2 regions of the Pseudoalteromonas sp. Z9A5 genome follow, and region 1 is predicted to be linked to the other one. Evidence: predicted binding sites of a transcription regulator. Region 1 holds the regulator's gene; the other holds the start of a gene.
The links. Region 1 encodes ArgR, which controls arginine synthesis, uptake and breakdown. Its sites were predicted from a motif close to ANTGAATANNTATTCANT; they were not measured.
Positions count from the first base shown of each region.

Region 2: a site for ArgR is predicted at 2,265-2,282, ahead of GQR56_RS01365 (OadG family transporter subunit). Genes of this name have one in related genera too.

Region 1 covers NZ_WTLC01000001.1:148,833-156,895, reverse strand. Annotated here, with positions in the region: gene cgtA (Obg family GTPase CgtA) at 1-601, opposite strand, end outside; gene rpmA (50S ribosomal protein L27) at 755-1,012, opposite strand; gene rplU (50S ribosomal protein L21) at 1,029-1,340, opposite strand; gene ispB (octaprenyl diphosphate synthase) at 1,763-2,734, shown strand; gene mdh (malate dehydrogenase) at 2,820-3,752, opposite strand; gene argR (transcriptional regulator ArgR) at 3,979-4,446, shown strand; gene GQR56_RS00695 (Dyp-type peroxidase) at 4,463-5,362, opposite strand; gene GQR56_RS00690 (ABC transporter ATP-binding protein) at 5,411-6,460, opposite strand; gene GQR56_RS00685 (iron ABC transporter permease) at 6,461-8,063, opposite strand, start outside.
Region 2 covers NZ_WTLC01000001.1:284,009-292,071, reverse strand. Annotated here, with positions in the region: gene GQR56_RS01375 (sodium ion-translocating decarboxylase subunit beta) at 1-170, opposite strand, end outside; gene oadA (sodium-extruding oxaloacetate decarboxylase subunit alpha) at 184-1,965, opposite strand; gene GQR56_RS01365 (OadG family transporter subunit) at 1,977-2,219, opposite strand; gene GQR56_RS01360 (DUF1328 family protein) at 2,740-2,913, shown strand; gene GQR56_RS01355 (hypothetical protein) at 2,972-3,163, shown strand; gene GQR56_RS01350 (YcxB family protein) at 3,297-3,764, shown strand; gene csrA (carbon storage regulator CsrA) at 3,816-4,007, opposite strand; gene GQR56_RS01340 (aspartate kinase) at 4,098-5,315, opposite strand; gene alaS (alanine--tRNA ligase) at 5,322-7,922, opposite strand; gene GQR56_RS01330 (regulatory protein RecX) at 7,942-8,063, opposite strand, start outside.

The DNA of each region.
Region 1 (8,063 bases):
CTACACCTAGGTTAGGTATAAGCGTAGTAAACGGGTAGTCTGCAACTTTAGGTCTAGCTGCAGATACGCTACGTATAAATGTAGATTTACCCGCATTTGGCAAGCCTAGCAAGCCTACATCAGCTAATAAAAGTAGCTCAAGCTTAAGGTTACGTACTTCACCTGGTGTACCCAACGTTTTTTGACGAGGTGCTCGGTTAGTGCTTGATTTAAAACGCGCATTCCCTAAGCCGTGGAAACCACCCTTTGCAACTAAAATTCTTTGACCATGTTGAGTTAAATCGCCAAGCCCTTCTTGTGTTTCAACATCCATGATACGTGTACCAACCGGTACCATAACAAATAAGTCATCAGCCTTTCTGCCAGTACAGTTACGACTACGACCATTTGTACCACGTTCAGCTCTGTGAAAGCGTTCAAATTGATAATCGATAAGGGTATTTAAGTTTTCATCAGCTTGTAGATAAACACTACCACCGTCTCCACCGTCACCGCCATCAGGTCCACCATCTGGAACATATTTTTCACGACGGAAAGACACGATGCCGCTGCCACCGTCACCAGCTTCTGCGCGAATTTCTACTTCATCTACAAACTTCATGATTACTCACTTTAGGGATTGGCTTGTTAATTTAACTATTATATACCGAAGTAGCCTTTAGAGCACACAACGAAAAAATACTTAGGTATATATTGCAAAAGAACTGAAAACAAAAAACCCCGCAAAGGCGGGGTTTTTTAACTACCTTACTGATTACTCAGTTACGATAGTTACGTATTTACGGTTTAAAGGACCTTTCTGTTCAAATTGAACTTTACCATCTGCTTTTGCGAAGATAGTGTGGTCTTTACCGATACCTACGTTTGTGCCCGGGTGAAAACGAGTTCCACGCTGACGTACAATGATGCTACCCGCTAGAACTGATTCGCCACCAAAACGCTTAACACCTAGGCGTTTGCTTTCTGAATCGCGACCGTTACGAGTACTACCAGCTGCTTTTTTATGTGCCATTTCTAAGTACCTCTAATTAAGCGCTAATGCCAGTGATTTTAACTTCAGTGAACCATTGACGATGGCCCATTTGATTACGAGAGTTTTTACGGCGTCTAAATTTAACAATTTTAATTTTTTCACCGCGACCGTGTGAAACAACCTCAGCTGTTATCTTGCCACCGTTTACGAACGGTACACCGATCTCAATCTTCTCACCATCAGCAACTAAAAGCACTGAATCAAATTCAACTGCCGCACCAGTTTCAACGTCTAATTTTTCAAGACGAATCGTTTGACCTTCAGTCACACGATGCTGTTTACCACCACTTTGGAAAACCGCGTACATAATTAACTCCGTCTGTGTGCCCTCAAATCGGCACAACTAAAATATTCTTCGATAGGGCGCGAAGTCTACGCTAATGCTAAAAAACAAGCAACCCTGTTTTGTAATTAAAAAGAATAAAAAGTAGCTACATTGAGGACAATTCATTATTTCCCCTATTTTATATTAATTAGCCTTTTTGCCAAGGGCTTTTTAGCTGTTAACTGAAATAAATTAATGCTTTTAAATATGAGCGCTGCGGTACAATTATTAAACTCAATAACGACTGGGTTTTGATTATCTATTAATCAAGTATCTTTGCTAATTAAGCCTCTATTAAGAACTTTAAAGGTGTTTTTTCAACGAATCGTCACAAAATATCGAGCTAGCCCTTTTTTTGTTGTACAATCTGCGCCGTTCACACATAAAAATTGGCTCGGAGATCAATGGATATACAAGCTATCCAGGCGTTAATCAAAAGCGATATGAATGACGTCAATCAACTTATACATGCGCAAATGCGCTCAGATGTGGCCTTAGTTAACCAACTAGGCTTATATATTGTAAACAGTGGTGGTAAACGTGTACGCCCAATGCTGGCTATTCTAGCGGCTAAAGCGCTTGGCTATCAGGGTAAAGATCACATAACGCTCGCAACTATTGTCGAATTTATTCATACAGCAACGTTACTACACGACGATGTTGTAGATGAATCAAATTTGCGACGAGGCACCCCCACAGCAAATGCTGAATTTGGTAACGCGGCAAGTGTGTTAGTTGGTGACTTTATTTACACTCGCTCATTTCAGCTAATGGTTGGTCTTGGTAAAATGCAAGTTATGCAGGTACTAGCCGATGCAACTAACATTATTGCTGAAGGTGAAGTGCTGCAACTTATGAATTGTAATGACCCTGATACAACTGAAGCAAGTTATATGCAGGTTATTTACTCAAAAACAGCTAAATTATTTGAAGCTGCAACGGGGCTTGCTGCCATTATAACAGAGCAAGACCAAGCAACTCTTAACGCATTAAATGCATACGGTATGCATTTAGGTACTGCGTTTCAATTGGTCGATGATGTACTTGATTACAATGCAGATGCCGACCAGTTAGGTAAAAACATTGGTGATGATTTAGCTGAGGGCAAACCAACGCTTCCACTTATTTATGCAATGCAACATGGTAACGAGCAGCAAACGCAGCTTATACGTGATGCTATTGAGCATAGTAATGGCATGGATCACTTAGATGATATTTTATCTGCGCTTAAACAGACTAATGCACTTGAATTTACAATGAAAAAAGCTGAAGTTGAAGCAGATAAAGCAATTGCATGTTTAGACTTTTTAGCTGAGTCTGATTATAAGCAGGCATTAATAAGCCTTGCTCGCATAGCGGTTGATCGCGACCACTAGCTTTAACACTTTATATTATGTGCATAAACTCCGAACAATAAAAAAGCCTGCAAATGCAGGCTTTTTTAATACTTGATTTAGGCTATTACGCCATGAAATCAACACCTTCTTTGATGTCTTTTTTCAATGTTTCAAGCATGTCATTTTTTGCTTTAGTTTCAAATGCGCTTAGCTCGCCGTAAGAAAGAATTTCTTCTACGCCGTTTTTACCTAAACGTACTGGATGTGCAAAGTATTCTGCATCGCCATTTTCAACAGCAACGTAAGCGTAATCTACAACGTCTTCACCTTGTAGGCCTTTAACTAAAGACATACAAAAACGTGCAGCAGCAGCACCCATTGATAATGTAGCAGAACCGCCACCAGCTTTAGCATTTACAACTTCAGTACCCGCATTTTGGATACGTGGAGTAAGTGCAGCAACTTCTTCATCAGTAAAGCTAACGCCTTCAACTTGAGAAAGTAAAGGAAGAATAGTTGTACCAGAGTGACCACCGATTACAGGAACTTTTACAGTCGCTACGTCAACGCCTTTAAGTTCAGCAACAAATGCTTCTGAACGAATCACATCAAGAGTAGTAATACCGAATACGCGTTTAGCGTCGTAAGTACCTGCTTTTTTAAATACTTCAGCAACAATTGGAACAGTGCCGTTTACTGGGTTAGTAATAATACCCACTAACGCTTTAGGACAGCTAGCAACAATGCCTTCTGCTAAAGTTTTGATGATGCCAGCATTTACATTAAATAAATCAGCACGATCCATACCTGGTTTACGTGGCATACCCGCTGGGATAAGAACGATATCAGAACCTTCAAGCGCTTTATTTAACTCATCAGCGCCAAAACCAGCTACTTTTACATCTGTTGGGATGTGAGAAAGGTCAACCGCAACACCTGGAACCACTGGTGCAACATCATAAAGTGATAATTCAGAACCAGCTGGTAAACCTGTTTTTAATAATAAAGACAACGCTTGACCGATACCGCCCGCAGCACCTAATACAGTAACTTTCATTGGAATTCTCCGTAATTTGAGGTAGGAAATACTTGTGGCACATAAGATAAAGAAATTAAGAGCTAAAAACAAATTTATCCTGCTTATTTTAAGTATATTTTCGACCATAGTCGTAAACTTATTAATTTAATAACCTCAAACTGGCAAGTTAAGTAAACAACTACTGCATAATTATTCATTATTGTGTAGAATTTACAGCATAAATAACAAAAAATGAATGTAGGCTATGCAACCACAAGATAAACAAGAAGCACTGGTAAAAGCATTTAAATCACTTTTAAAAGAAGAAAACTTTGGCTCTCAAGGCGAAATAGTTGACGCGTTAAAAGAGCAAGGCTTTGACAATATAAGCCAAAGTAAAGTATCGCGCATGCTAAGTAAATTTGGTGCTGTACGTACTCGTAATGCAAAACAAGAAATGGTTTACTGTTTACCTGCCGAAATGGGTGTACCAACAGCAAAGAGCCCGTTACGCCAATTAGTTATTGATATTATGCATAACGAAATGATGATCATTATTCGTACTAGCCCTGGCGCTGCACAATTAATAGCACGTTTACTTGATTCATTAGGCAAAGCAGATGGTGTATTAGGTACAATTGCAGGCGACGATACAATATTTATCGCTCCTGCAAAAATATCTGAAATAGACGTAACACTGGAGCGTGTACGACTTTTATTTGATAACGTTTAATAAATTAAGTAAAAGCTTAAAGCTGCTTTAAAAATCCTACTGAGGGTGCAAAAAAAGCAGAGCCCATATCGGCTTGAGTAAAATCAAGCCAATGGTCGTAGCACTCTCCTTCCCCAAGACGGCTTTTTAATACCTTTTCAAATGCAGTGCCTGTAGAGGCGCATGTTATAGATAACATTCCCTGCTCGTAAACATCACCGTAAGGCATACTTTGATTTAATAGTAGTGGTTGTCCGTTTTCATCTTTTAACTCGTTACGTACAGCATGAGAGGTCTCTAAAGCTGGTGTAATCAGTGTATTATCAAGGCGTGTTCGACCCATTATTTGTTCTTGTTCACTCAACGACAAATGCTGCCATACGCTTAAATCATGTTTATAACGCTGCACATGGATATAGCTGCCTTGATCTTCAAAACTCTCTGGTTTATTTATTAATGCCGTAGCACGCTTTTTTCTTCCAAGCGCAGTATCTCCACCATAAATAAAACCGTTAAAGTCTCGACCATCCAAAAAACGAAAGTTACGAATCTGCTCCACCAACTCTACATCAGGTGCAAATAGCTTTAAAATTTGCAACGCAAATAAATGATTAACGTCTTCTCGATCAGAACGTATTTGTACAAATAAATCGCATGGCTGAACACTCATAGAGTGATCGCTGTGATTTATATTTGGAAAGCTTTGTAATTCACTCGGGATATATTCAGGTAAAATATGCGGCCAATACTGCGCACCAATAGCAACCATACAAGACAACATTGATTCAGAAAACTGATCGCTAAATTCTTCTTCAATCGCATTCACTTGCTTTAGTTTTGCGCGCAGAGACTCATCTTGACCATCAAATACATTAAAAAATAAATGCAAACCGTGTAAGTTTGCTTCAGCACAAATCCCTGATTGCGCTTGCGCCATTGTTATTCCTTAGCTTATAAACAAATAAACACGGCGAATTAAAGTTAATTATAATTCGAAGAAATTCACCGTATGAGGTTTTATTTTTATTATAACCTGTTCATTTTGCTCAAATGACTGGCCATATTGTGCAGCAACTTCAATTTCTTGTTCTGCAATCACAACAGTGTAAACATAAGCAGAGCCAATAAAACGACTGTTTAATATTTCTGCCCGCTCGCTTTGTTTATCACTTGTGTTGTCGCTAATTAGCTCTATTTGATGAGGGCGAACATATATTTGCCCAACTCTTGCCTTGTGCTTATGTAAAACATCAGACTCGACTACACCAAATGGCGTTTTATATTCAGTTGCTGTTAATGCATTTGCGCTTAAGTATATGCCCTGACCCAGAAACTCTGCAACCTCCTTTGAACTTGGTGATGTAAAAAGCTGCTCTGGCGACCCTTGTTGCGCAATTTTACCCCGATGCATAATGGCAAGCGTATCTGAAAAAGCAAATGCCTCCTCTTTTGAATGCGTAACAAACACAGCCGATACTTGTTGGGTTTTAATAATTCGACGAATATCAGCAATTAATTCAAAGCGTACTTGCGTATCTACATTTGAAAAAGGTTCATCGAGTAATAGTAAACTTGGTTTGTAAGCAAGTGCGCGAGCAATCGCAACACGTTGTTGTTGACCACCAGAAAGTTGATGCGGGAACCTATCGGCACAACCAATTAAGTGCACGAGTTTAAGCATTTCATCAACGCGTTGCTGTTTTTGAGCTTTATTCATTTTACTTAGCCCAAATGCAATATTATTAGCAACAGTTAAATGAGGAAATAATGCATAATCTTGAAACATCATTCCTATATTACGGTGCTCTGGCGATACAAATGTTTGTCCATCGCTCACCAGCTTTGCATCTATAAATACACTGCCCTGCTTAGCTTCAATTAAACCAGCGATTGCTTTAAGTGTCGTGGTTTTTCCGCAGCCACTGGCTCCGAGTAAACACACAATTTCATCTTTACCAACCGTTAAATCTAAACCATGAAGCACCTGCGTGCCATTATAGTGATAGCTTACGCCTTGCAAAATTAAACTACTCATTTAGCTACGTTGCTCCATAGAACGATTAATAAAATACAAAGGAATAAACCCAACAACAACGATAAACAAGGCTGATACAGAAGCAAGCTCTAACTGCTCATCACTTACATATTGAAATACATGCGTAGCTAAACTCTCAAACCCAAAGGGCCTGAGTAATAATGCTGCTGGTAGCTCTTTCATACACTCAATAAATACAAGCAATGCTGCTGTAAGCAACCCTCGGCGTAATAAAGGTAAATGCACTAAGCGAAGCGTTTGCCCTTGGCTTTTACCCATTGACTGGCTTGCCATATCAAGTGATGGGCTAATACGTAAAAAACTCGATTCGATTGCACCATGTGCAATCGCATAAAAACGCACAACGTAAGCAATAATAATAGTGATAATACTGCCCGTAAGTAACAAACCTATATCAAGATTATAAGGCTCTAGTGCAACGTTAATAGAGTTCTCTAATAATGTGAACGGTAGTAATACTGCAATGGCAAGCACCGTACCAGGAAGCGCATAACCGGTGCTTGCTAAGCGCCCAGGTATAAGTGGATAAGTACTTTTAGATACCCGCTGATAAAACACAACCAATATACTTAAAAAAATTGTGACTAAGCTAACAATGCCAGCTACTTTTAAGCTTTGCCAAGCATAGCTAAAAAATTCAACATTCCATGCTTTGTCAAAATAAGTAATTGCATAACCTAAAAGAATTGCCACGGGCAACACAAAAGCAAGAAACAAAATAACACTACAAAAAGCAGTTGCTAGCCAAGCCGACTTACCTTTTAATATATAAAGGGATTCACTATTAACGCTTGATTGGCGCTCAAATACCGCTTGCTCGCGACGACTAAAACGCTCTGCCATTAATGCTAAAAATAATAGTAGCAGCATAACGCCTGATATTTTTGCGGCAGCTGTTAGTGAATAATACCCAAACCACGTGTCGTATACAGCCGTAGTTAATGTACTCACTGCAAAGTAGCTTACCGTTGCAAAGTCAGCCATCGTTTCCATACTAATTAGCGCTAAAGCCGCTACAATTGCCCCACGAGAGAGCACTAAGCTCACTCTAAAAAAACTTTGTCTAGGTGTAAGCCCCATCAATTGGCTTGCTTGTACTAACTTAAAGGATTGTTCTCGTAATGCGGTTTTAAAAATCAAATACAAATAAGGATAAAGCACTAAGGCAATCATCACCATCGCCCCCGGTAATGTGCGTATATCAAAAAACCAGTAATCGTTAGGAGACTGCCAGCCAAACCAGTCTCTAAGTGCTATTTGTATGGGTCCCGCGTAATCGAGTAAATCGGTATATACATAGGCAATAATATAGGTGGGCATAGCAAGGGGCAGCATAAGTGCCCATTCAAACTGTTTTTTACCTGGGAAGCTACAATACGCAGTAAGCCAACCAAGCGGCAATGCAATTGCACAACTGAGTAAACCCACGCCTAAAATAAGCAGTACAGTATTTGTTATATAATCCCAAAGCACAGTATTCCAAAGGTGAGTAAACACCTCTGAGTCGCCTTGTAAAGATTCAAAAAGAAGAAAAAACAACGGAGCCGACAATAATAAACCTGTCGACCACGCAAAGAGCTGC
Region 2 (8,063 bases), 140 kb from region 1:
GGTACATTTGTTAAAATTGCACCAAAACCAATAGGTAATAGTAATAGTGGTTCAAAGCCTTTAACTATCGCTAAAAACAGTAATAAACACCCTACCGCAATCATTATTAACGATGGGATTGTAAAGTTAGCAATGCCAGTAGCATTCCAGAGGTTTAAAATACCTTCCATCCTCTATTTACTCCTAAGCTAATGCAATCATAGCGTCGCCAGTAGATACAGCATCGCCTTCACCAACTAACACTTCAGCAACTGTTCCGGTATGCATTGCGCGTATTTCAGTTTCCATTTTCATGGCTTCCATAATAATCACTACATCACCTTCGTTAACAACTTGCCCAGCTTTTACTTTAATTTTAAAAATATTACCTGCTAAAGGTGCATTAAGTGTTTCGCCCGATGCAACCGATGCAGACTGAGGAATGTGCTCAGAATCCTTTAAAGTTACTTCTTTGAGTTCACCACCTTGCGCTACAACTACGTCGTAAACTTTACCGTCTACTTTTACGCTGTATTGCTCAGCTTTAACGCTACTATTATTTGAGCCTGATTTTGGTGCTATCTTATTGCTCTTATCTTCAACAGTAGGAATAGGCTCAAATGCATCAGGGTTATTACGATTTTTAATAAACTTCAAACCAACTTGTGGAAATAATGCATAAGTTAGTACGTCATCAATTTGCTCATCAGCAAGTGTTAAACCTTGCTCTTGCGCTTCTTTTAATAATTCAGCTTCAAGCGTTGCAAGCTCTGGTGCAATGTTATCTGCAGGGCGACAAGTAATAACCTCTGCTCCATCAAGTACACGCTCTTGTAGCTCTTTATTCATTGGTGCTGGTGTTAAGCCATATTCACCTTTTAATACACCAGCAGTTTCTTTAGTGATTGTTTTATAACGCTCACCGGTTAGCACGTTAAGTACTGCTTGAGTACCTACAATTTGCGACGTGGGTGTTACTAAAGGTAAAAAGCCAAGATCTTCACGTACACGTGGGATCTCAAGTAAAACCTCATTAAGCTTATCTGCCGCGCCTTGCTCTTTAAGTTGGTTTTCCATGTTTGTAAGCATGCCACCAGGTACTTGAGCTAGTAAAATACGACCATCAACCCCTTTTAAGCTACCTTCAAATGCCGCATATTTTTTACGTACATCTCTAAAGTAAGCCGCAATTTCTTCTAGGTGGTTTAAATCAAGGTCAGTATCGCGCTCGGTACCTTCAACTATCGATACAATCGTTTCAGTTGCGGTGTGTCCGTAAGTCATACTCATAGATGAAATAGCGGTATCAAGCATATCAATGCCTGCATCAATCGCTTTTTGATAAGTCGCAGTACTTAAACCTGTTGTAGCGTGGCACTGCATAGCAATAGGAACCGATACTGTTTCTTTAAGTGCTTTAATTAGTTTTTCAGCATCGTACGGCTTTAATAAACCCGCCATATCTTTAATACAAATTGAGTGACAGCCTAAATCTTCTAATTGCTTAGCAAGAGTTAACCACATATCAAGTGTATGAACAGGGCTTACAGTATACGAAATAGTACCTTGAGCATGTGCGCCTACTTTTATAGCCGCTTTAATCGCTGTTTCTAGGTTACGCACATCGTTCATTGCATCGAATATACGAAATACGTCAACGCCATTTTTATGTGCGCGTTCTACAAATTTTTCAACTACGTCATCAGCGTAATGGCGGTAACCTAATAGGTTTTGACCGCGTAATAGCATTTGCTGTTTAGTATTAGGCATCGCTTTTTTAAGCGCACGAATACGCTCCCAAGGATCTTCGCCTAAATAACGAATACACGAATCGAATGTAGCACCACCCCACGATTCAATAGACCAATAACCTGCATCGTCTAACTTGCTAGCAATAGGTAGCATATCGTCTAGGCGCATACGTGTTGCGAGTAATGATTGGTGCGCATCGCGTAATACCAATTCTGTTAATTTTAATTTAGCCATGTGTGTGCCCCTTATTTATTATTTGATTTGTACTGAGCAATGGCAGCACTAATAGCAGCGATGTGCTCATTTGGCACACCTTGAGATTTAAAAGACGGTGATTTAGCTGGTGATGCCTCTGGTTCGCTATAGCGCGTCACCAAATTAGACATAAGCGTTACTGCACCAATTAATATCGACAGAAATACAAACACCCCAACCATACCAGTTAGCATTAAGCTACCAGCCGTTGTGAGTAGAGCACCTATATCCATTTTTCTCCCCCTTGAAACCCATATCGAAAATAAAAAATCGATTTAATTAAATATTTATTCACTGAATAATAACAAAACTAGTCGCTTTGTCTACATCTTGTAAATTGGTAAAACCAATTAAACTATAAACAACATAACACTCAACTAATTTACATGCCATAACCCAGCAATCATGCGCTCTACAATACATACAAGAAATAACGACTATAGCTATTAGTTATATGGAAGTTGTTAATTAACTATTCAGCTTAATTAAAATAAACGTCAAACTTCAAAATAAACATAAAAACACACATCAATTGTTAATTGGTCTTACCAAGAATATTATTCTCAATGAATATTTACCAATAATTTGCAACAGTGTGAATAACTTACATAACAAAGCGTAAAAGTTACTAACTAGCCACTAACTTAAAACACAGTTAAAACGAATAAGCAATTGATATAAAAGAAAAATAAAATATGGCATGTAACTCGCATTAATAAATTTGAGCAAATTTGATAAACCAAGGAGAAAACAATGTTACGCTGGACAATTACATTTTTAGTTATTGCTTTAATCGCTGCAGTGTTAGGTTTTGGTGGCATCGCAGGTGCCGCAGCTGGTATAGCAAAAATTATATTTTTTATCTTTATAGTACTTTTAGTGATCTCATTAGTTTCAGGTGCACTACGTGGTAAATCACCCAGGTAGATAAAGCATTCAACTAACAAACACTGAAATTTAATAAACACTTACAAGGAATCACATTATGAATTCAACAACTGTAAAAGCAGCACTAATCGGTCTATTCGCAAGTTTTTTCATCATGGGTTGTGAAGACAACCATGCAGAAGATGCAGGTGAGCGTATTGATGAAGCAGTAACAGACGTGCAAAATAAAGTAGAAGACACGTGTGAAAATGTTAAAGAAGGCGTAAACGCTGAAGAAACTAACTGTTAATTCTTCTGGTATCGCTAAAAAAACGGCTTTCGGGCCGTTTTTTTGTGCCTGTAATAAAATCACTGACTATAAAGCTGCTCATTTAGAGATTAGCTTGTTAAAATAAAAAAAACGATACCTAAAGTAAGGCAATATGGCATTTACAACAACCTACACACTTGATAAACCCTACTTTTACGAGTGCTTTGATGAGTCACTCCCTTACAGTAAGCGCGCAAAACCTAAGTACTTTTTACTTGTACTACTCGTTGCGCTTGGTTTATTTGGCATTTATGGTTTAAACGATCATTACTTAGGATCTTTTATGATCATGCTGGGTGTACTTGAGTGCGTCGCTTTTTACTATCGCAGACCTTGGTGGGTAACTAGGCAAATGCTTAGCAGAGCATCTGGCTCTGAGGTAACACTTACTTTTGATGAAGACGGTATTAAGTCTGCTAATCATTACAAAAGCTTTCAATTAACATGGCAAGACATAAGCGAAGTAATAAATACGCAGCAAGGTATTATTATTAAAAATAAAAGTGGTATGCAGTACATTTCAAAACAAATACTTAGTCCAGAAACACTCGCTTTTATAAACAAAAAAACCACTCAATGAGTGGTTTTTTGATATAACTCAGTAAATTACTCAGTTATTTATACTTGTTGATTAAGCATTGCCCGGATTAGGGTTAGACTTTTCAGCTTGTATACGCATATAAATCTCTTCACGATGCACTGATACGTCTTTTGGTGCATTAACACCGATTCGAACTTGATTTCCTTTTACGCCTAAAACAGTAACGGTTACTTCGTCACCAATCATTAGGGTTTCACCTACTCGTCGAGTTAGTATTAGCATTCTATTGCTCCAATGTTCTAGTAAAAATTATAAGATTCCGCTAAACATTTTAATGAAAATTAGACTGAAAAGTAAGTAAAAACTCCCAAACTATCTATTTTCTGTTAAAAATGCCTTATGTAATGCACGAACTGCCAACTCTAGGTACTTTTCGTCTATCAAAACTGAAATTTTAATCTCTGAAGTAGAAACCAAAACTACGTTAATATTTTCTTGCGCTAATGCATCAAAAAATAAACTAGCGACACCAGAATGCGATTTCATACCCATACCAACGGCAGACACTTTTGCCACCGTTGTTGATCCACTAACATGTTGAGCACTTAACTGAGCTTTTTGCTCAGTTACTAAGTCAAGCGCTTGCAGATAATCGTTCAGGTGCACAGTGAAAGCATAGTCTATTTTTTCAAAGTTATGATTAACTTGATTAATCATATCTATTTCGATGCCATTTTCGGCAAAAAGTTTCAAAATTTTTGCAATATATTGTGTACCACTTGGCACACCTTTTACTTCAATTAAACATTCATCACGATTAAATGCAATTCCTGATACTACATTGCTTGGCATATCGCTTTCCTCAAAACTTATTAACGTGCCATCGTCAGGACTAAAACTAGAAAGTACCCTAAGTGGCATATTATGCTTTCCTGCAGCTTCTACTGAACGAATATGCAAAACTTTTGCCCCTAAACTTGCCAGCTCTAACATTTCAGCAAATGTAACCTGGCTTAATCGTCTTGCATTAGGTTCAACACGAGGGTCTGTAGTATATACGCCGTCAACGTCTGTGTAGATCTGGCACTCGTCAGCTTTTATAGCTGCTGCAATTTCTACAGCCGATGTATCAGTACCACCGCGTCCAAGCGTTGTAATGTTACCTTCTACATCACGCCCCTGAAATCCTGCAATAATAGCAATGCGATTATGTTCAAGTTCATGCTTTAAACGTGTTGCAGCAACATCTTCTATGCGGGCTTTACCAAACATGTTGTCGGTAAGAATATTTACTTGATCGGCTAATAGGCTTACAGCTGAATGCCCACGTTTAATAATAGCCATAGCCAATAGAGAAATAGAAACCTGTTCTCCGGTGCTAATTAGTACATCTAGTTCACGGTTACTCGGGCGAGTATCGATTTGCTTGGCGAGATTAATTAAGCGGTTGGTTTCTCCCGACATAGCCGAAAGCACTACAACCACTTGATGTCCTTGTTGTCTGGTTTTAACAACAAGGTCGGCGACTGCTTCAATTCGCTCTATTGAGCCAACCGAAGTGCCACCGAACTTTTGAACAATGAGTGCCACTTAAACTTAAGTACGCTCAGTTAACCAAGCTGTTACGCTATCTAGTGCAGCAACAAGGTTTTGTGGCTCACTACCACCAGCTTGTGCCATATCTGGACGACCGCCACCTTTACCACCTACTTGACCTGCCATATGGTTAACTAACTCACCGGCTTTTACTTTGCCTGTTAAGTCTTTAGTTACACCGGCAATTAGGCTTACTTTGTCGCCACTGGCAACACCCAGTGCAATAACACCTGAGCCAATTTTGTTTTTAAGGTCGTCAACCATACCGCGAAGCGCTTTAGATTCAGTACCTTCAACGTTTGCTACAAGTAGCTTAACGCCGTTAATTTCTACTACTGAGTCAAGTAAAGACGCACCCGCTGCACTTGCTAACTTATCGTTAAGTTGCGCAATTTGCTTTTCAAGACCTTTAGACTTTTCAAGTAACGCAGTTACTTTTTCAAGTACCGATGCGCTATCGCCTTTAACTAAAGCAGCTACATCATGTAATTGTTGCTCTTGCTCGCTAACATAAGCAACTGCATCTGCGCCTGTTACGGCTTCAATACGGCGAACGCCAGCGGCAATACCGCTTTCAGATACAATTTTGAATAAACCAATATCGCCTGCGCGCTCAACGTGAGTACCACCACAAAGCTCAATAGAGTAGTCGCCAATGGTTACTACACGTACTTCGTCATCGTACTTTTCGCCAAACAACGCCATAGCACCTTTCGCTTTAGCATCATCAATAGCCATAAGCTCAGTATTAAGTGCAAAGTTACGACGAATTTCGTCATTAACTACACGCTCAATTTCACGTAATTCATCTTTTGTAACCGCTTCAAAATGCGAAAAGTCAAAACGTAAACGATCAGGTTGAACAAGTGAGCCTTTTTGACCTACATGGTCGCCCAATAACTGGCGTAATGCTTCGTGTAAAATATGCGTAGCTGTGTGGTTTTTCTTAATACTATCGCGGCGCGTATCATCAATAGTTGCGTCAACTTTATCGTTAACACCAATACGACCTTGTACAGTACCGTGATGAGCAAAAGCATTACCAAGCTTAGTTGTATTAGTAACATTAAATTCGCCACCAGCAACCGTAATAGTACCAGTATCACCCGTTTGACCACCTGATTCAGCGTAAAACGGTGTGCGGTCTAGTACTACAATACCTTGTTGACCATCTTCTAATAATTGTACAGCTTCGCCACCGGCAAAAATTTCAATAACGGTCGCGCTGTAATGTGTGCTGTCGTAACCTTTAAAGTCAGTGTGTTTATCAGATTTTAATTGGTCATTGTAATCAGCGCCAAATTTACCTGCTTGCTGCGCTGTTTTACGTTGTACAGCCATGCATTCTTCAAAGCCCTGATGATCAATCGTCATCTGGCGCTCACGCGCAACATCGGCCGTTAAATCAGCTGGGAAACCGTACGTATCGTAAAGTTTAAATACTAAGTCGCCTGGTATAATATCGCCTTTAAGGTCACTTAAGCTTTCTTCTAAAATAGCTAAGCCACGTTCAAGTGTTTTACCAAACTGTTCTTCTTCAATGCGTAATACTTTTTCGATAATTTCTTGTTGCTTAGCAAGCTCTGGGTACGCTTGACCCATTTGCTCAATTAGCGCAGCAACTAATTTATAGAAAAACGAACCTTGTGCACCTAACTTGTTACCGTGGCGCACAGCACGACGAATAATACGGCGTAATACATAACCGCGGCCTTCGTTAGATGGCATAACACCGTCTGAGATTAAAAACGCACACGAACGAATATGATCCGCCACTACGCGTAGCGACTTGTCGTCCATGTCTTGTGCATTTGTAACACTTGCAGCAGCGGCAATTAAGCCTTGAAATAAGTCGATTTCGTAGTTTGAATGCACGCCCTGCAAAATAGCAGAAATACGTTCAAGACCCATGCCCGTATCAACAGACTGCTTAGGTAATGGTTCCATTGTACCGTCGCTTTGACGGTTGTACTGCATAAATACAAGGTTCCAAATTTCGATAAAACGGTCACCATCTTCTTCAGGTGAACCAGGAGGTCCGCCCCAAATATGCTCGCCATGGTCATAAAATATTTCAGAGCAAGGACCACACGGACCAGTATCGCCCATAGACCAAAAGTTATCTGAAGTCGCAATACGAATAATACGATCCTCTGGCAAACCAATTTCGTTAGCCCAGTAACCAAACGCTTCTTCGTCATCGTGATAAATAGTTACTAAAAGTTTTTCTTGAGGTAGGCTTACTACCTCAGTTAAAAACTCCCATGCAAACTTAATCGCGTCTTGCTTAAAGTAATCACCAAAGCTGAAGTTACCCAACATTTCAAAAAATGTATGGTGGCGAGCAGTGTAGCCTACGTTTTCTAAATCGTTATGCTTACCACCAGCACGTACACAGCGCTGCGAGCTTGTCGCACGTGTATAAGGGCGGCTTTCTGCGCCTAAAAATACATCTTTAAATTGCACCATGCCGGCGTTATTAAATAACAACGTGGCATCGTTACCCGGAATAAGCGAGCTAGAAGGTACTATTTGATGTTGTTTACTGGCAAAAAAGTCTAAAAACTGTTGCCTAATTTGTGCGGTAGTCATGTGCTGCATTTGAAAGTCTCACCTGTATTTACTGTGCTTGCATTGCAAAATTAATTTCATCGTAGCTAAAACCTCGGTACATCAAGTAGCGCACGCGCTTGGCCTTGTCTTTGTACTCGAGATCTGGCGGTGTATTTGAATATTTTTTAT